3 regions of the Streptomyces sp. NPDC014006 genome follow, and region 2 is predicted to be linked to each of the others. Evidence: riboswitches for the same ligand, from Rfam matches in the RefSeq annotation. Region 2 holds a riboswitch; each other region holds the start of a gene.
What was found. A riboswitch is a leader RNA that binds a small molecule or an ion and turns the genes downstream of it on or off. The one in region 2 is predicted to bind cobalamin.
Positions count from the first base shown of each region.

Region 1: it holds a riboswitch for cobalamin, as region 2 does, so the genes downstream of both, ACF1GV_RS13670 (HoxN/HupN/NixA family nickel/cobalt transporter) here and ACF1GV_RS30385 (CbtB-domain containing protein) in region 2, are expected to answer to the same signal.
Region 3: it holds a riboswitch for cobalamin, as region 2 does, so the genes downstream of both, ACF1GV_RS22095 (ribonucleoside-diphosphate reductase subunit alpha) here and ACF1GV_RS30385 (CbtB-domain containing protein) in region 2, are expected to answer to the same signal.

Region 1 covers NZ_JBICAJ010000003.1:314,579-321,020, reverse strand. The annotation lists gene thrS (threonine--tRNA ligase) at 1-1,067, shown strand, start outside; gene ACF1GV_RS13675 (nucleoside hydrolase) at 1,113-2,078, shown strand; gene ACF1GV_RS13670 (HoxN/HupN/NixA family nickel/cobalt transporter) at 2,075-3,178, opposite strand; cobalamin riboswitch at 3,206-3,390, opposite strand; gene ACF1GV_RS13665 (ArsR/SmtB family transcription factor) at 3,468-3,827, shown strand; gene ACF1GV_RS13660 (glycoside hydrolase family 13 protein) at 3,865-5,556, shown strand; gene ACF1GV_RS13655 (DUF4142 domain-containing protein) at 5,553-6,263, opposite strand.
Region 2 covers NZ_JBICAJ010000010.1:152,535-158,976, reverse strand. The annotation lists gene ACF1GV_RS30405 (cupin domain-containing protein) at 1-398, opposite strand, end outside; gene ACF1GV_RS30400 (SOS response-associated peptidase) at 685-1,428, shown strand; gene ACF1GV_RS30395 (histidine phosphatase family protein) at 1,597-2,187, shown strand; gene ACF1GV_RS30390 (CbtA family protein) at 2,255-3,007, opposite strand; gene ACF1GV_RS30385 (CbtB-domain containing protein) at 3,029-3,250, opposite strand; cobalamin riboswitch at 3,287-3,430, opposite strand; gene ACF1GV_RS30380 (class II glutamine amidotransferase) at 3,556-4,425, opposite strand; gene ACF1GV_RS30375 (alpha-L-arabinofuranosidase B) at 4,512-6,080, opposite strand.
Region 3 covers NZ_JBICAJ010000006.1:255,641-262,082, reverse strand. The annotation lists gene ACF1GV_RS22105 (hypothetical protein) at 1-283, shown strand, start outside; gene ACF1GV_RS22100 (ribonucleotide-diphosphate reductase subunit beta) at 291-1,304, opposite strand; gene ACF1GV_RS22095 (ribonucleoside-diphosphate reductase subunit alpha) at 1,304-3,667, opposite strand; cobalamin riboswitch at 3,790-3,922, opposite strand; gene ACF1GV_RS22090 (GNAT family N-acetyltransferase) at 3,968-4,474, opposite strand; gene mctP (monocarboxylate uptake permease MctP) at 4,548-6,188, opposite strand; gene ACF1GV_RS22080 (DUF3311 domain-containing protein) at 6,185-6,442, opposite strand, start outside.

The DNA of each region.
Region 1 (6,442 bases), on a different contig from region 2:
AGCGCGCCGCCGGCTACCGGCACGTGTACTCGCCCGTTCTCGGCAAACGGGAGCTGTATGAGATCTCCGGGCACTGGGAGCTGTACCGCGACGACATGTTCCCGCCCATGCGGCTGGGGGCGGAGGAGGTCGTGCTGCGGCCCAGTCTGTGTCCGCATCATGCGCTCGTCTACCGGTCACGGTCCCGCAGCTACCGGGAACTGCCGTACCGGCTGGCCGAGCTGGGCGGCATGTACCGCTCCGAACCGTCCGGGGTGCTGGGGGGTCTCACCCGGGTGCGGGCCATTCAGCTGAACGACGCGCACATCTTCTGCACCCTCGACCAGGCCGTCGGTGAGGCCCGCGCCGCTCTGGAGCTGATCGCCCGCGCCCATGCCGACCTCGGCATCCGGGGCGCCCGGTACCGGCTGTCGCTGCCGGGGGAGGGCGGCAAGTACGTCGCCGACCCCGAGTTGTGGCGGCGCGCCACCGGCATGCTCCGGGAGGTGCTGGACGGGATCGACCACGAGGAGGCCGTCGGCGAGGCCGCGTTCTACGGGCCGAAGATCGATGTGCAGGTGGCCGATGCGGCGGGGCGGGAGTCGACCCTGTCGACCGTGCAGATCGACCTCCATCAGCCCGAGCGGTTCGGCCTGTCGTACGTCGGCGCGGACGGGGCCAGGCACCGGCCCGTGATGGTGCACCGCAGTGTCATCGGCAGTGTCGAGCGGGTGGTCGCGCACCTGCTCGAACAGCACGGCGGTGCCTTTCCCGCCTGGCTGGCGCCCGTGCAGTTGGTCGTGCTGCCGGTGTCGGCGGAGCAGGAGGGGCGGGCCCGTGAGGTCGTGGAGCGGGCGGAGGCCGCCGGGCTGCGGGCCGAGGTCGCGGTCGAGGGGAGCCTGGGGGCGCGGATCCGGGCGGCGCGGCTGGTGCCGTACCAGGCGGTGATCGGTGCCCGGGAGGACGCGGCCGGGGAGGTGTCGCTGCGGCTGCGGGACGGGCGGCGGGCGGGGCAGGTGCCCGTGGCGGAGCTGGTGCGGCGGGTGGCGGAGGTGGTCGGGGCGCGCGGGATGGAGCTGTGGGGCTGAGCCGCCGGGGCGCTTATCGTCGGGGGACGACGGAAGGAGCTCCTGGTGGCCGGTCAACCCATCCCCGTGATCATCGACTGCGATACCGGTGTCGACGACGCCCTCGCCCTGCTGTTCGCGGTACGTCATCCCGGTCTGGATCTGCGCGCGGTGACGTGTGTCGCCGGGAACACGGACGTCGACGGGGTCGTACGCAACACACTGACCGTGCTGGAGCAGGCGGGGGCGCCGCAGATCCCGGTGGGGCGGGGTGCCGAGCGGCCGTTGATCGAGCCGGCGCGTTCGGCCCGGCATGTGCACGGCCACGACGGCATGGGCGATCTGGGGCTGCCCGCGCCGGGGCGCCGGCCCGCCGACGTCGACGCGGTGACGCTGCTGCGCCGGGAGATCCTCGCCAGCGAGCGGCCGGTGACCCTGATCCCGACGGCGCCGCTGACGAACATCGCGCTGCTGCTGCGCACCCATCCGGAGGTGACCCGCAACATCGAGCGGATCGTCTTCATGGGCGGCGCGGTCACCACCGGCAACGCCACGCCGGTCGCGGAGTTCAACGTCTGGCACGACCCGGAGGCCGCGGCGATCCTGCTGACCGCGGGGGTGCCGATCACCATGTACGGCCTGGACGTGTTCATGCGGGTCGTGGTGCCGGGCAGCGATGTGCACCGGATGCGGGCGAGCAGTGAGCCCGGGACCCGGCTGGCCGGTGACCTGCTGGCCCACCGGCCGACCACGCAGGGCGGTGAGCCCGAGGCGGAGGAGGCCGGCGGCCTCGGCGACGCGGGCGCGGTGTGCGCGGTCGCCGATCCGGCGGGGATCACGACGCGGCTGCTGCCGGTGGAGGTGTCGCTGGCCCCGGGTCCTGGCCGGGGGCAGACGGTCGTCGACCGGCGCCCGCGCCCCGGCGAGTCCGAGATCCACGAGGGCGCCCGCGAACAGCCCCTGGTGGACGTGGCGCTGGAGGTCGACGTCGACCGGTACGTGAGGCTGTACCTGGAGACCGTCGAGCGCTAGTCGGCGGCGGAGGCCGTCCAGCGTTCCTCCACCCTGGCCAGCCTCCAGTACGCCAGCGCCACCGCCCACACCAGGACGAACAGGCCGACGATGAGGTAGCCGACGCTGTCCAGGTCGATCCCGGCGATCCAGCCGGTGACGCCGTCGCTCAGGCCGAACTTGTCGTGCAGCACGCCGACCAGCTCGATGGTGCCGATCACGAACGCGACGGCGATGGACAGGCCGGTGATGGCGAGGTTGTAGAACACCTTGCGGACCGGGTGGGAGAACGCCCACTGGTAGGCGAAGTTCATGAACGTGCCGTCCAGGGTGTCGAACAGGCACATGCCGGCCGTGAACAGCAGCGGCAGGCACAGGATGGCGTACCAGGGCAGTCCGGCGGCCGCGCCCGAGCCGGCCATCACCATCAGGGTGACCTCGGTGGCGGTCTCGAAGCCGAGGCCGAAGAGGAAGCCGAGCGGATACATCTGGCCCGGCCGGGAGATCGAGCGGGTGAGGCGGCCGAGGAAGCGGTTCATGAACCCGCGCGAGTCCAGGTGCCGCTCCAGCTCGGACTCGTCGTACGTGCCCGCCCGCATCGACCGGAACACCTTCAGGATGCCGAACAGGGCGACCAGGTTGAGGGCGGCGATGAGGTACAGGAAGGCACCGGCGACGGTCGTGCCGAGGAAGCCGAGCACCTGGTGGGTGGTGGACCCCTCGTTGGTGACCCGGTCGGCGAGCTGGGTGCCGGCCGCGATCATCACCGCGAGGACGATCACGACGCTGGAGTGGCCGAGCGCGAACCAGAAGCCCACGGACACCGGGCGTTTGCCGTCGGCCATGAGCTTGCGGGTGGTGTTGTCGATGGCGGCGATGTGATCGGCGTCGAAGGCGTGCCGCACGCCCAGGGTGTAGGCGGTGACGCCGAGGCCGATGCCGAAGGCCTTGCTGCCGACCTCGTAGTGGCCAGGTACGACGAGGAGGAAGAGGATCCCGAAGGCGACGACGTGCAGGGCGGCGATGGCGGCCATCAGCCCGGCGGTCTTCACGGTGTCCTCGCGGCGCCATGTGAAGGTGGCCTTCGCGGTCGTCGTCGGGGCAGGGTCGGGCAAGGTCATCCGGTCACGCTCCAGCACCTCGTGGATCTCTTCGTGAGCTGCCGTGGCCGGTCTCCTGGCTGCCGGGTCATGCGTCCGCCGTCCCTGCCTTCCCGGTCGTACGACCAGTGGCCCGGCGTGAGCCGGACGGGACGAGAACTCCCCGATCACAGTGGCGAGGGCCGCGCCGGTTTCCCACCGGCTTCCCGAACACCACGGCCCGCCCACGGTAGGGGGGCCGAGGGTCTTCTGCATACCTGCACAGCTGTGCAGGTATGCAAGATCACAATCGGGGCGGGAGAATGCGGGCATGCACCTCGTGCCCCCCGACCGCGCCGACCGCCGCACCATCGACGGTCACCGTGTCTGTGACGCCATCGCGGCCATCGGCGACGCCGCCCACGTGCGTGCCTGGGCCGACCGCTTCTCGCTGCTCGCCGACCCCAACCGGCTCGCCCTCCTGCTCGCCCTGCACCGCACCGGCCCGCTCGCGGTGTCCGACCTGGCGATCGCGACGGGCATGAACGACCCCGCGGTGTCGCAGGCCCTGCGGCTGCTGCGGGCGTCCGGGACGGTGGCGGGGGAGAAGCAGGGCCGGGTGGTCCGTTACCGGGTGGTCGACCCGGACGTGCAGACCCTGCTCGCGCGGTGCACCGCCGACGGCGCCTGACCCGCGCCCACACGGGCACGTTCCCTTTCGGGGTGAAGTGGACAGTCATCTCCCTGTCGTGCCCGAACCGGCGAACGGAGACCGCGTGCCCGATCTCTCCTCCCGCGACCCCGACTGGTGGCGGCAGGCCGTCGTCTACCAGGTCTACCCCCGCAGCTTCGCCGACGCCGACGGTGACGGTCTCGGCGACCTGCGCGGGATCACCGACCGCCTGACCCACCTGGCCGCGCTCGGCGTCGACGCGCTGTGGCTGAGCCCGTTCTACCCCTCCGAACTCGCCGACGGCGGCTACGACGTCGCCGACCACCGTGCCGTCGACCCGCGCCTGGGCAGCCTGGACCACTTCGACGCGCTCGTCGCCGAGGCGCACCGGCTGGGCCTGAAGCTCGTCGTCGACATCGTCCCCAACCACACCTCGCACCAGCACGCCTGGTTCCAGGAGGCCCTGCGCGCCGGGCCGGGTTCGCGCGCCCGCGAGCGGTACGTCTTCCGGGACGGCCGCGGTGTCCACGGGGAGCTGCCGCCCTCGGACTGGCAGTCGGTGTTCGGCGGCAGCGCCTGGGAGCGGGTGCCGGACGGGCAGTGGTACCTGCATCTGTTCGCCCGCGAGCAGCCCGACCTGAACTGGGCCGACGAGGAGGTGCGCGCCGACCTGCTCGCCACGCTGCGCTTCTGGGCCGACCGGGGCGTGGACGGCTTCCGCGTGGACGTCGCCCACGCCCTGGCCAAGGACCTGAGCGAGCCGCTGCGCGACCTCGGCGCACCCGAGCTGAGCGACGAGGCGGCCCTGACGGTGCTGCCCCCGGGCAGCCATCCCTTCTACGACCGCGACGAGGTGCACGAGATCTACCGGGACTGGCGCCGCCTGCTCGACGCCTACTCCCCGCCCCGCGCGGCCATCGCCGAGGCATGGGTGCCGGGGGAGCGCCGCGCGCTGTACGCCCGGCCGGACGAGCTCGGGCAGGCGTTCAACTTCGAGTTTCTGCAGGCTCCCTGGCACGCGGACGCGCTGCGCGAGGTCATCACCGCGTCGCTGGCCGGCGCCCGTGCCGTCGGCGCCACCGCCACCTGGGTGCTGTCCAACCACGACGTCGTGCGGCACGCCTCCCGGCTGATGCTGCCACCGGGCACCGACGACAACGCCTGGCTGCTGTCCGGCGGGCACGCGCCCCGGATCGACCCGGCGGCCGGGCTGCGCCGGGCCCGCGCCGCGACGCTGCTGATGCTGGCGCTGCCCGGCTCGTCGTACCTCTACCAGGGCGAGGAGCTGGGGCTGCCCGAGGTCGCCGACCTGTCGGCCGAGGTGCTCCAGGACCCGATCTGGGAGCAGACGGGCCATGTCCGCAAGGGCCGCGACGGCTGCCGGGTGCCGCTGCCGTGGACGGTGAGCGGCCCGTCGTACGGCTTCGGGGCGGGCGGCGCCTGGCTGTCGCAGCCGCCGTCCTTCGCGTCGTACGCCGTGCAGGCGCAGGACGGCGTGGAGGGCTCGACGCTGGAGCTGTACCGGGCCGCGCTGAAGCTGCGCCGCAAGCTGGCGCAGGGCGAGGAGCTGCGGTGGGCCGAGGACGTCCCGGACGGTGTGCTCGCCTTCACCCGGTCGGAGGGCTGGCGGTGCGTCGCCAACCTGTCGGAGCGCACGGTTGCGCTGCCGGCCGGCGAGGTGCTGCTGACCAGCGCACCCCTGGAGGACGGCCGGCTCGGCCCGGACACCACCGTGTGGCTCGGCTAGCGCACCGTCGGCGACGGGTCGCCGGGCAGGGGGACCGGGACGGACGTCGGGCTCGGCGGCGGGGGGAGGACCACCTGGGGCTGGCCCCCGGCCGGGGGCGGCGGGGTGACGTCGTTCGAGGGCAGCTTGGGCGGGGCGGTCTGCTGGAAGAGGGCCTGGTCGAAGTTGACCAGGCCGGTCTTCTCCATGACCGTGATGTGGTCGAGCACGGTGTCGTTGGCCTGGTCGGCGAGCGCGCGCACCAGCGTGTTCTTCGTCGTGGACCGGATCTTCGCGATCGTGTTGAAGATCGAGCCGTGCGTGATCCGCAGGATGTTCGCGAAGTCTGAGTCGAACTGCCTGCCGCTGTCCGCGGTGAGGGTGGCGACGAATCCCTGCTGCTGGGGGCTGGGCAGGTTGGGCAGCGTGATGTTCAGCATCGGTGCGACCCTGCGGCAGGTGATGTCCAGGGCCGCGTGCCCGTCGATGAGGTGGCGGCCCGCCGTGAGGACCGCTTTGTCGGTGCTCTTCTTCAGGGCCAACTGACCCACGGGGTACTCCCACAGGCCGGCCGCGCGCACCTTCACCACGAAGTCGCGGTCGCCCTCCGTGAGCGGTCCCCACTGGGTGTTGGCGATCACCCGCGAGGTGTCGCTGGACACCGTCTGCACGCCCAGCATGGCCGGATAGGCGAGCGCAACGAGGGTCAGGCCGAGGGCTCCGCCCACAAAGAGGGTTCCCGTCGCGTTCCGCGAGAGTCGCACCGTGCCTCCTGTCACCGTCCGGTCGAACGCACAGGAGTACGCGGGAAGAGGCGGTTGTGTTCGGGCGGTGCGGCAAAAAAATCTTCCTTGACGGCGGTCGGCTCACGTTTTATGCAGGAATGTGAGTGATGCCCGCAGCCCCG
Region 2 (6,442 bases):
ACCGCGGCGTGCACGTCACGGAAGTAGTTCTCATAACCCGCGGGCGTGTAGAGACACAGGGCGCGGGTGGTGTCCGGGCCCGCGTTGCGGAAGCCGTGGGGGGTGCCACGGGTCGCGGCGAGCAGATCCCCGGGGCCGGCTGTCACCTCCCCGTCCCCTGTGTGGAGGGTGAGCTCGCCCTCGAGCACGTAGAAGTACTCGTCGTGCCCGTCGTGCACGTGCGGTCTGGCACCGACGGTTCCGGGCGCCAGGGTGAACTCCTCGAAGGCGAAGTGTCCGCCCGTGTGCTCACCGGTCAGGCGGAAGAAGTGCGCGACACCGGCGACGTCTATCAGCTCGCCCTCCGCAGGGCGGCGCAGCAGCGGACGGGCCGCGGCCCGGGAGTGATCATCTGTCATGGGGGCATTGTGGCTCAGGGGCGTGTCCCCCGGTCCCTCAATCGGCGTGCGCCCGCGGGAGACGGAGAGGGAACAGGAAGACGCGCGCGCCCCGTGCCGGCAGGACGGTCACGGCAGAGTCCGTTCTGAACGGGCCCGGGACGCGACCAAGCCGCCGACACGGTGACACGGTGACGCCGCGACGCGGGCACCCTCCGGCACACGCCCGGGCGGCTGCGGCGGCGACATGCGCCGGGCAGCTCCCCAGGTCTCTCGCACGGGCAGAACGGCGTGGCACAGTGGCTCTATGTGCGGCCGCTTCGTCTCCACCCGCAGTCCGCAGGACCTCAGCCACCTCTTCGACGTCGCGCAGTGGCGGCCCGACGAGACCCTGGCGCCCAGCTGGAACGTCGCCCCCACCGACGACGTCTACGGCGTCCTGGAACGCGCCCCTCGCGCCGAGGGCTCCGGCGCACCCCCGCGCAGGGAGCTGCGGCCGTTGCGCTGGGGGCTGGTGCCGTCCTGGGCCAAGGACCCGTCCGTCGGCTCCCGGATGATCAACGCGCGCATGGAGACGGTGCACGAGAAGCCCGCGTACCGCCGCGCCTTCGCCCGGCACCGCTGTCTGCTCCCCGCCGACGGCTTCTACGAGTGGACCGAGGTCAAGGACGCCTCCACCGGCAAGAAGCGCAAGCAGCCGTACTTCATCCACCCCGCCGACGGGCAGATCATGGCGCTGGCCGGTCTCTACGCGTACTGGCGCAACCCCGAGGTCGACAACGACGACGACCCCGCCGCCTGGCTCACGACCTGCACCATCATCACCACCGAGGCCACCGACGCGGCCGGCCGGGTGCACCCCCGCATGCCGCTCGCCCTCACCCCGGACCACTACGCCGCCTGGCTCGACCCCCGTCACGACGACGCCGAGGAACTGCGCGCCCTGCTCACCCAGCCTGCCGGCGGTCATCTCGACGCCCGCCCCGTCTCCCCCGCCGTGAACAACACCCGCAACAACGGTCCGCAACTCCTGGACGAGGCCACGCCGTAACCCCGCCGGCAAGGGCTGAGGACCTGCCGTAGCCGCGCCAGAGGGCTGAGGACCTGCCGTGGCCTGCCATGACGCCGGCTGTGCGGCCCGCACCGGCGCGGAAGCCGCGCGCCGGACGGGTGCTACTTTCGCACCCACACCCATGACCGCCACAGCCGGAGCAGCCAGGTGACCAGCCGTGTTCTCTTCGTCTCGCCCGCCTCGAGCCCGTCGCTGCGGCAGGCCCGCTTCGACGACGGTGACGCGATCGACGACGTGGGGGCGGCCCGGGCCCGGGCCGCAGCGGGGTCCCTTCCCCCTGCCGCCCGCGTGCTGACGTCGCCGAGTGTGCGCTGCCGGCAGACCGCGGAGGCGCTCGGCCTCGACGGCGCGCGGACGCCGGAGCTCGGGGCCTGGGACGTGGGCCGTTGGCGCGGTCTCACCCTGGACGAGGTGGGCGCCGCCGAGCCGGAGGAGGTGGCCCGTTGGCTCGCCGATCCCGACAGCGCGCCGCACGGGGGTGAGTCCGTGCACGAGTTGTGCACGCGGGTCGGCCACTGGCTGGACAGCGCACGGGACTTCGACGGCCGTACGGTCGCCGTGGTCGAGCCGGAGGTGGTTCGGGCCGCCGTCGTGCACGCCCTGGGGCTGGGCGCGGCGGCCTTCTGGCGGCTCGACGTACCGCCGTTGGCCGTCACCGAGCTGAGCGGCCGCTCGGGACGCTGGAATCTGCGGCTCGGGCGGCACCTGGCCGCGTCGGACACACCTTCCCCACGCTGAGTGCGGCCCGGATGCGACGAAGGGCCCTGCGGATAGTTCCGTAGGGCCCTTCGTCGTCCGGAACGAGTCAGTGCGTGGCCGGAACCGTTCGCCCGGTGTCGGCCTTCGCCGGCCTGGGGTTCAGCAGGCGTTCGGCCAACTCGCCGAAGAGCAGGCCGAACCCGGCCCACATCGCGGTCTGGATGCCCAGCGCGGAGAGCCGGAACCGCCACAGCAGGGCGGCCGGGAAGTCCTTCGGCACCTCGTTGACGACGGGGAGGAACTGGTAGGCCAGGCCGATCACCGCGGCGAACGCGGCCACCGCGACGACGGTCGCCCACCAGGTGCCCAGGACCGCCGTGAGCCGCTTGCCCACCAAGGTGGCGGCGACCGCGAGGAGGACGCTGAGCAGCATCATCAGGAAGTAGAGGGTGGTCCGCTTGCCGATGGTGTCGGGGTCGCCGACCGACGGCGGATTGGCCGGGTACTTCAGGAACGGCACGACGTAGACGGTCAGGAGCGCACAGCCGGACAGCAGCAGTGCGGTGGCCCGCGGACCGAAGCGGCCGACCCGGCCGAGGGCGAAGGCGTACGCGAGCGCGGCGATGCCGCCGAAGGCGACCCCGTAGACCAGGACACCGGTGGCGAGACCGGCGGTGGACTGCAGGGACCGGGAGACGGCCTCCATCTCGTGCTCATGGGAGTGGGCGCCCTCGAAGGCGATCGCCTTGTCGACGCTGGGCTCACCCAGGAGGTAGGCGACGACGAGGGCGAGCACGCCGGCGGCGAGGCCGGCGAGCATGCCCCGCACGAGAAGGTTTCTTACCGTTGCGGAGTTCATGGGTGCGCGGCGTCCCTGGCGTCAGTGGCAGGGGAAACCGAGCAGGTGGCGGGCGTCGTGCACCCACTCGTGGACGTCCGTGCCGTCGAACACGGCGGTGGCGCCCTGCTCGGCGCCGACGAAGTACAGCAGGACCAGCATCAGGACGCCGGCGAAGACCGCCCAGGGGGCGATCGCCTTCAACGGCAGCGTGGCGGGAACAGCGGGGGTGGTGGCAGTCGGCTGGGCGACGTGCTGGGCCATGGCGGGGCCTCCTCTGGGAGTTCGCGTCCCATCTCGGTGGTGCACTGGACGACGGCCACGGGTCTGACTCGCGAGCACCCCTCCTCAGGGCTTCGCACACAGTGGCGCGACCGTGCCGGATTCCCACCGGCTTCCGTCTCGCCGTCGTCGATTCGGACAGACCGTACCGCGTGACGCGTCCATGGCCAAGACGGCCTGGCCCGGCGTGATCTTCCTCTCGGACCGGGCGGGGGCGACGGGGCCGGGGCGACCGGCCGGGGGCGGCGGACTGAACCGGATGGCGGGCCGGCTGTTCGAGGGACGGATCAGGCGGCCTTCTGCGAGGCTGCCGCGTCGGGATGCAGATCGTCGAGGGTGAGCCGGTGGGCCGGAGGGTCCGGCAGGACGACCCGGTGGGTGGTGCGCAGGTCGGGGCCGACGTGGAGGAGCTCACCGGACTCCATCGGGCGCCAGTGCGGGTTGTCGTCCATGCGCTCGCTGGCGACGATGACGGCGGGGTGGTCGGCGAGGGGTGCCGAGTGGACGCGCATCCGGCCGTCGCTGCCGCTGTGGTCGAGGTGCCTGCTGCCGTGCTGGCCGCCCGCCGGGCGCTGCAGGACGTACAGGCCGTGGGTGTCCGGGTAGCGCAGTGCCCACAGCTCCTGTGGGCTGATGAGGATCAGGTTCATGGCGTAGACGGGCAGGCGCGCGGCGATCCAGCGGGCGGCCTGCCGGATGCCGGTGGTGACGTCCCCGTCGTGTCGTCGGGTCTCCCGGCTGATCAGGGCGAAGAAGCGCTCGGAGTCGGTGTCGCCCCGGACCAGTGAGCGGTCCTCCCCCAAGTGGTCGTCGAGTGCGTCGAGGCCCTCGATCACCCCGTTGTGCGCGAAGAGCCGCCCCGCCTGCTCGAAGGGGTGGGTGTTACGGACGTCCAGGCTGCCGGTGGAGGCGAAGCGCACATGGGCGATGAAGGTCGCCGACTCCTCCTGCCGGGCCTCCCGTGCGAAGGCGCGGTCGCGGTAGGCCGCGATGGGTGCCTTGTCGACGCGGGGGGTGCCGTCGGCGGTGAAGTGGCCGAGGCCGGTGCCGTCGGGGTCGCGGTGACTCTGCTTGCTGAGACTGTCGGGGGCGTCCAGGAGCCAGAAGGTGGCGTACGTCCGTCGCGGAGCGCTGCTGAGGCCGAACAGGCGGCACACGGGAACCTCCTCCGTCGGGGCCCTCCGCGGCTCGCGGGGGCGGGTGGGGGCCCCGGCCGAGTGCCCCCACCCGCCCCGGGTACGCGTCAGGCCCAGGGGGTGGTTACGGCCCAGCTGGTGTCGTCGGCCCAGAGTGCGGCGTTGTCCCAGGCGTGGGATCCTCCGTCACCGGCGATGTAGACGGCGTGTTCGTAGTGGCGCACGAAGTCGCCGGGGTAGTTGGCGGACCGGAGCGACACGCCCTGCCCGTTGTGACCGGCCTGCGGGCAGAACGTGGCGTCCTGCCGGGACAGCGCGCTGCTGTCGATGGTGTCGACGCGCAGCCGGAAGTCGTAGTGGCGCAGGTACTGGCCCGGTTTGTCGGCGGACTCGAAGGAGACGCAGGAGGCGTCGCCCAGACCGGCCCGCACGATCCAGGTGGCGGCCGCCTTGTCGGCGGAGGAACTGGAGGACGACACCGCCGAGATGGCCGCGTTGCTGTCCGCGCTGTCGTGCCGGAGGTACTCGCCGGTGCAGCAGGACGTGGTGGCCCGCAGCGATACCCTGGCGCCCGCCGTGAGGCCGCCGGCCGGTGCGGGGGCCGTGTAGCCGACCGCGTTGATGTCGGCCTGCACGGCGTTCTCGGTCGCGTCCGACGGGTAACCGGAGGTCATCACTCCCTCGTAGAAGGTGCCGGCGGATCCATTGCTGTTGTCGCCGCCGATACCGAGGATGATGGCGCCTTCCTTCTTCATCGGGTTGTAGCCCGAGGCGTTGGGGCGCGGTCCGCTGTAGTAGGTGGACAGTCCGCCGGACTGCGCATTGCCGGCGCGGATGGCCCACTTGTTCGAGCCGCCCTTGACGATCGCGGTGAGGAACCGGTGGCTGACGCTGGGATCGTTCGCGTTGTAGCCCGGATTGACGCCGGAGAAAAGGCCGTTCTCCAGGTCGGCCATCACCCAGGGGCCGTTGCCGGTTCCGTAGCCCCACACCTTGATGTTGCCGAAGTAGATGGCCTCCATCGTGCCGTTGCCGTTGTCCCGGCTGTTGGTCTCGGCGTTGCCGTAGTCGAAGCAGCAACCGCCGTTGTAGTGGCTGCCGTCGAGGATCGCGTACATGCCCTCCGGCTGGTCTCCGGTCGCGATGCCACTGGTGTGGTTGTTGCGGTAGCCGGTGCCGGGGGCGATGAAGACGCCGTATGCCTTGTGGCCGCCTACGGTGACCGGCGCGGCGGACGCTTCGGCGAGGTTGTCGTATCCGCCGGCGGCAGGGCCGGAGAACCCTCCGGGCGGTGCCTGGGTGAGGTGGTTGCCGCGGCCGGACTGGTCGTAGATGACGGTGATGAGGCAGCTCGTGCCCGCGCAGAAGGAGTCCTGGGCGGCGGCGTCGGCGTAGCCGCCCGCGCCGAGCGCGCCGATGTCGCGGGTGGCGCCGTCCGAGGCGCGTTTGACCTGGTAGAGGCGGCCGCCGTACGCGGAGTACAGGGCGCGGGTCGTGCTGTGCGCGGCCACGCAGGGGGTGCCCCCGGAGGCGTAGAGGTCGCAGGGGCGCGTGCCGGCGGCCGCGGCTTGCGCGTCGGCGGAGGCGCGGCCGCCGAGCAGGGCGGTGACCAGGGCCAGCGCGAGCGCCAACAGCGCGAGCGAGCCCTGCCTCGAGCGGGTGAAGGGGGAAGACATGCACGGTCTCCTGGGATGAGTGGGGGGCGGAGTCAGCCGCCGGGCGAAGGGAGCCGGTCATGCACCTGTCATGAGACAGATGGTCGATATATCGAACGTTGGTCGTATTCGCGGACAGGGATTGATGATAGGAAGCCGGCGAGGGGTGTCAACAGGGTGCGCACACCTACATCGGTGCCCGGTCGGGGCGACCCGGCCCCGACCAACTGACGGTCGCGGTGATCAGGGGGTGCGCAGAGCCGCAGGATGGCCGCCGGCGCGACCAGTTCCTCCACGTCCACCCCGACCGGGGCGGTCGCGAACACCGTCAGGCTCGGCCGCGTCGTCACCGACTCCGGGATCGACCAGGCGCGTCTCGCCTA
Region 3 (6,442 bases), on a different contig from region 2:
GCCCGTGCGCAAGGGCGGACAGCTGACCGTCACCGGAACGCTCAGCCGGGCGAACTGGGAGAGCCTGAGGTACCAAGGCTACGCCGGGCAGCCGGTCCAGCTCCAGTTCCGCAAGGCCGGCACCACCCGCTACACCACGGTCAAGACCGTCACAACGGGCAGCACCGGCCGGCTCAGCACCACCGTCACCGCCTCCGCGGCCGGCGACTGGCGCTGGTACTACCCCGGCACGTCGACCACCATGCTCGCCGTGTCGGCCGGGGACACCGTGACCCTGAAGTAACCGCGCCTCAGAAGTCCTCGTCCAGGTCGACGGTGCCCTCCACCGCCACCTGATACGCCGAGGGGCGGCGCTCGAAGAAGTTGGTCAGCTCCTGAACGCCCTGCAACTCCATGAAGGAGAAGGGGTTCTCCGAACCGTAGACGGGAGCGAAGCCGAGGCGGGTGAGGCGCTGGTCGGCGACGCACTCCAGGTACTGGCGCATCGAGTCGGTGTTCATGCCGGGGAGGCCGTCGCCGCACAGGTCGCGCGCGAACTGCAGCTCGGCCTCCACGGCCTCCTCGAGCATGTCGGTGACCTGCTGCCCGAGCTCCTCGTCGAAGAGGTCAGGCTCCTCCTTGCGGACGGTGTCGACCACGTCGAACGCGAACGACATGTGCATGGTCTCGTCGCGGAACACCCAGTTGGTGCCGGTGGCGAGACCGTGCAGCAGGCCCCTGCTGCGGAACCAGTAGACGTACGCGAAGGCGCCGTAGAAGAACAGGCCCTCGATGCATGCGGCGAAGCAGATCAGGTTCAGCAGGAAGCGGCGCCGGTCGGCCCTCGTCTCCAGGCGCTCCAGCTTCTCCACCTCGTTGATCCACTTGAAGCAGAACCCGGCCTTCTCCCGGATGGACGGGATGTTCTCCACCGCGTCGAAGGCGGCCGCCCGGTCGTCCGGGTCGGGCAGATAGGTGTCCAGCAGCGTCAGATAGAACTGGACGTGCACGGCCTCCTCGAAGAGCTGCCGCGACAGGTACAGGCGCGCCTCGGGGGAGTTGATGTGCTTGTACAGCGTCAGCACCAGATTGTTCGCGACGATCGAGTCGCCCGTCGCGAAGAACGCCACCAGCCGGCCGATGAGGTGCTGCTCCGCCGGCGTCAGCTTCGCGAGGTCGGCGACGTCCGAGTGGAGGTCGACCTCCTCCACGGTCCAGGTGTTCTTGATGGCGTCCCGGTAGCGCTCGTAGAAGTCCGGGTAGCGCATGGGGCGCAGGGTCAGCTCGAAGCCCGGGTCGAGGAGGTTCGTGTTACGGGTGGTCATTACTGGCAGGCCTCGCAGGACTCGGGGTTTTCCAGGGAGCAGGCGACGGCCTCTTCGGAGGTCACCTGCTGGACGGGAACGGGGACGGTGGCCTGCGCCCGGGCGGCGCGAGCGATGCGCGTCGCCGGGCGCGAGCGCAGGTAGTACGTCGTCTTCAGCCCGGACTTCCAGGCGTAGGCGTACATCGAGGAGAGCTTGCCGATCGTCGGCGTCTCCAGGAACAGGTTGAGGGACTGCGCCTGGTCGAGGAACGGGGTCCGCGCCGCCGCCATGTCGATCAGACCGCGCTGCGGGATCTCCCACGCGGTGCGGTACAGCCGCCGCACGTCCTCGGGGATCCAGGCGAAGTCCTGCACCGAGCCGCTCGACTCGCGCAGCGCCTCACGGGTGCGGGCGTCCCACACGCCGAGCTTCTTCAGCTCGGCGACCAGGTAGGAGTTCACCTGGAGGAACTCGCCGGACAGCGTCTCGCGCTTGAACAGGTTCGACACTTGCGGCTCGATGCACTCGTACACGCCCGCGATGGAGGCGATGGTGGCGGTCGGCGCGATGGCCAGCAGCAGGCTGTTGCGCATGCCGGTCCCGGCGATCCGCTCCCGCAGCGCCGCCCAGCGCTCCGGCCAGGTCAGCTCCACGTCGTAGTGGTCGGGGTGCAGCACCCCCCGTGCGGTGCGGGTCTTCTCCCAGGCCGGCAGCGGGCCGTTGCGCTCGGCGAGGTCGGCGGAGGCCTCGTACGCGGCGAGCATGACCCGCTCCGCGATCCGGGTGGACAGCGCCTTGGCCTCGGGGGAGTCGAACGGCAGCCGCAGCTTGAAGAAGACGTCCTGCAAACCCATCGCGCCCAGGCCCACCGGGCGCCACTTGGCGTTGGAGCGGCCCGCCTGCTCGGTCGGGTAGAAGTTGATGTCGACGACGCGGTCGAGGAAGGTGACGGCGGTGCGGACGGTGGCGTCCAGCCGCTCCCAGTCGATGTCCCCGTCGGCCACGAACGCGCCGAGGTTGACCGAGCCGAGGTTGCACACGGCCGTCTCACCGTCGTCGGTGACCTCCAGGATCTCCGTGCAGAGGTTGGAGGAGTGGACGACGTGGCCCGGCAGCGCGGTCTGGTTGGCGGTGCGGTTGGCGGCGTCCTTGAAGGTCATCCAGCCGTTGCCGGTCTGCGCGAGGGTGCGCATCATGCGGCCGTACAGCTCACGGGCCGGAAGCGTCTTCTTCGCCAGCCCCGCGTCCTCCGCCTTGCGGTACGCGGCGTCGAACTCCTCGCCCCACAGATCCACCAGCTCCGGCACGTCGGCCGGAGAGAACAGCGACCACTGCGCGTCGGCGCCCACCCGGCGCATGAACTCGTCCGGGACCCAGTGCGCGAGGTTCAGGTTGTGCGTACGGCGGGCGTCCTCACCGGTGTTGTCCCGCAGCTCCAGGAACTCCTCGATGTCGGAGTGCCAGGTCTCCAGGTACACCGCGGCCGCGCCCTTGCGCCGCCCGCCCTGGTTCACCGCGGCGACCGAGGCGTCCAGCGTCTTCAGGAACGGCACGATGCCGTTGGAGTGCCCGTTGGTGCCGCGGATCAGCGAACCGCGGCTGCGGATACGGGAGTACGACAGCCCGATGCCGCCGGCGTGCTTGGAGAGCCGGGCGACCTGGTGGTAGCGGTCGTAGATGGAGTCCAGCTCGTCCAGCGGTGAGTCGAGCAGGTAGCAGGACGACATCTGGGGGTGCCGGGTGCCGGAGTTGAAGAGGGTGGGGGAGGACGGCAGGTAGTCGAGGCGGCTCATGAGCCCGTAGAGCGCCGCGACCTCGTCGGCGGAGCGGAGGGTGTCGTCCTCGGCGAGCCCGCTGGCCACCCGCAGCAGGAAGTGCTGCGGCGTCTCGATCACCTTGCGGGTGATCGGGTGCCGCAGCAGATAGCGGCTGTGCAGGGTGCGCAGGCCGAAGTAGCCGAAGCGGTCGTCGGCGTGGGTGTCGATCAGCGCGTCCAGCCGCTCGGCGTGCAGCCGGACGAAGTCGGCGGTCCGGTCCGCGATGAGCCCCTCGCGGTGGCCGACGGCGACCGACCCGGTGAACGACGTGACGTCCTGGGAGGCCGCCTCCGCGCGGATGGTGAGGGTGAGCAGGCGGGCGGCGAGCCGGGAGTAGGCGGGGTCCTCGGAGATGAGTCCGGCGGCGGCCTCCGTGGCCAGCTCCCGCAGCTCCGCCTCGTCGGCGTGCGCCGAGCGGCCGCGCAGCGCGGCGGCGGCGACCCGGCCGGGGTCGGCGTCGGGGAGGTCGGCGGTCAGCTCGGTCAGGGTGCGCAGCAGCGCGGCACCGGGGCCGTCGTGCTCCCGCTGGCTGGCTGAGGCCGGATCGGCTGGCGCGATGGTCACGTGGGGCTCTCCCTCGCTCGGCACGGGGCCTTGCGGAGGGCAGGGGGCAGCACACGAGCGCACGCGGCGTCGCGTCCACCGGCCCATCCCACGAGGCCCGGACGTCAGGGCACACCGGCCGGGTGGCCGGGTGCACTGTCGGCAGGTCCTCGGACTGAACCAGCGTGCGCGAAGCACGCATGTACACCGTTGCGGGACAGTTCCGGATTCGCACCGGATTCCCCTGCGGCGACAGCGAGCATGAGCATACATCTAGTGCCGGGCTGTCGTGTCACCCCCAGATGTTGTGTCCCGGTGGCTTCACAGCGTCAGCTCGTAGGTGAGAAGGGTGATGTCGTCGAGTTCCGGCAGGGGATTCCAGTCCCGCTCCGGCGTACGGACGAAGCCCAGCCGTTCGTAGAGGCGGTGGGCGGTGTGCATGGTCCGCTGGGTCGACAGGACGAGCCGCCCGCAGCCGTCGACGGCCCGGGCCCGCTCGACGCAGGCCCGTACGAGCGCCTCGCCGACACCCCGGCCGCGGGCCGCGTGGGCGACGGCCAGCATGCGCATCTCGGCCTCGCCGGGACGCGCGACGTCGGCCATGGGCCCGCCGGCCGGAACGAAGGTGACGCCGCCGAGGACGGTGTCGTCCGCCGTGGCGACCAGGACCTCGGCCGCGGCGGCGCGCTTGGCGACGTCGCGCAGCTCGCCGAGGTAGGGGTCGCTCGCGGCGAAGTCCAGGAGTCCGTCCTGGAGATAGGCCTGGGCGGTGATCTCACCGAGGGCGGCGTGTTCGCGGGGTGCGACGGGCCGGATCACGATGTCCATGACGGCGAGTGTGCCCCACGGGTACGACGGCGGGCCGCCGGATTTCTCCGGCGGCCCGTCGTCGATGCCGCTCTCAGTGACCTGCGGCGCCCGCCGTGGCCGGGGGGAGTTCGGTCTGGACGCCCGGGTCGCCGGCGTCCGCCGTGTAGTCCTCCGGGCTGGTCTCGTCGACGCCCTCGGGGGCCTTCACGGCCTTCAGGACGAAGGTGAGGACCACGGTCACCACCACGTTCAGCACGAACGCCGTGAGGCCGATGTAGCCGATCTCGCCGATGCCGGGGATCTCCTTCGCGGAGCCGCCGAAGTGCTTCTGGCCCGGGTTGGTGGGCGACGGTACCCCGTAGGCGACGAGGGTGCCGTAGACCATGCCGACCGCCCAGCCCGCCAGCAGAGCCCAGCGGTGGAACCAGCGCGTGAACAGGCCGCCGACCAGGGCCGGGAAGGTCTGCAGGATCCAGATGCCGCCCAGCAGCTGGAAGTTGATGGCGACCGTCTTGTCCATCGTGAGGACGAAGACCAGCGCGCCCACCTTCACCAGCAGGGAGACGATCTTGGAGACCTGTGCCTCCTGCTTCGGCGTGGCGTCCGGCTTGATGAAGTCCTTGTAGATGTTGCGCGTGAACAGGTTCGCCGCCGCGATGGACATGATGGCCGCCGGGACCAGCGCGCCGATGCCGATCGCCGCGAACGCGATGCCCGTGAACCAGTCCGGGAACATGTCCTCGAACAGCTGCGGGATGGCCAGCTGGCCGTTCTGCACCTTGATGCCGGCCGCGATCGCCATGAAACCGAGCAGCGCGAGCAGGCCCAGCATCAGGGAGTACAGCGGCAGGATCGTGGTGTTGCGCCGGATCACCTCACGGCTCTTGGACGACAGCGTCGCGGTGATCGAGTGCGGGTACATGAACAGCGCGAGCGCGGAGCCCAGAGCCAGGGTGGCGTACGTCCACTGCTGAGCCTCACCCGACACCAGCGCGCCGCGCGGCTTGCCGGTCTTCGGGTTGACCTGGCTGAACGCGTGGGCCGCCTTGGCGAAGATGTCGTCGAACCCGCCGAGTTTGATCGGGATGTAGATGATCGCCACGGCGATGACGATGTAGATCAGCGCGTCCTTCACGAACGCGATCAGCGCGGGGGCGCGCAGACCCGACGAGTAGGTGTACGCCGCCAGCACGCCGAACGCGATCAGCAACGGCAGGTCCTTGACGAACCAGTTGGTGTTCTCGCCGCCGCCGACACCCAGCACGTCCAGCACGGCCTGGATGCCGACGAGCTGGAGCGCGATGTACGGCATCGTCGCGAGGATGCCGGTCAGCGCCACCGCCAGCGACAGCCCCTTGGAGCCGAAGCGGCCGCGCACGAAGTCCGAGGTCGTCACGTACCCGTGCTTGTGCGACACCGACCACAGCCGGGGCAGGAACGTGAAGATCAGCGGGTAGACGAGGATCGTGTACGGCACCGCGAAGAAGCCGGACGCGCCCGCCGCGTAGATCGCCGCGGGCACGGCGACGAACGTGTACGCCGTGTACAGGTCACCGCCGAGCAGGAACCAGGTGATCCAGGTGCCGAACGACCGCCCGCCCAGGCCCCATTCGTCGAGACTGTGCTCGTTCTCGGCCTTGCGCCAGCGCGCGGCCAGGAAACCGAGCACGGTGACGAGCAGGAAGAAGAAGATGAAGACGCCGAGTGCGACGCCGTTCACGCCGTCATTCACTTGTCCGCACCGCCCTTCTGGGAAGCACGGGCGCGCTGGTCACGCCGCCACAGCTGGTAGGCGATCACCGTCAGCGCCGTGGAGATGATCACCCACAGCATCTGGTACCAGTAGAAGAAGGGGATCCCGATGAACGCCGGGTCCACCTTCGCGTAACTTCCGACCCACAGCATCGCCACGAAGGGCGCGACAAGGCAGAGGGCGATGACGACGCGCACGGGCGTCACCGTCGCCGGTCTGGACACATCTGGCGC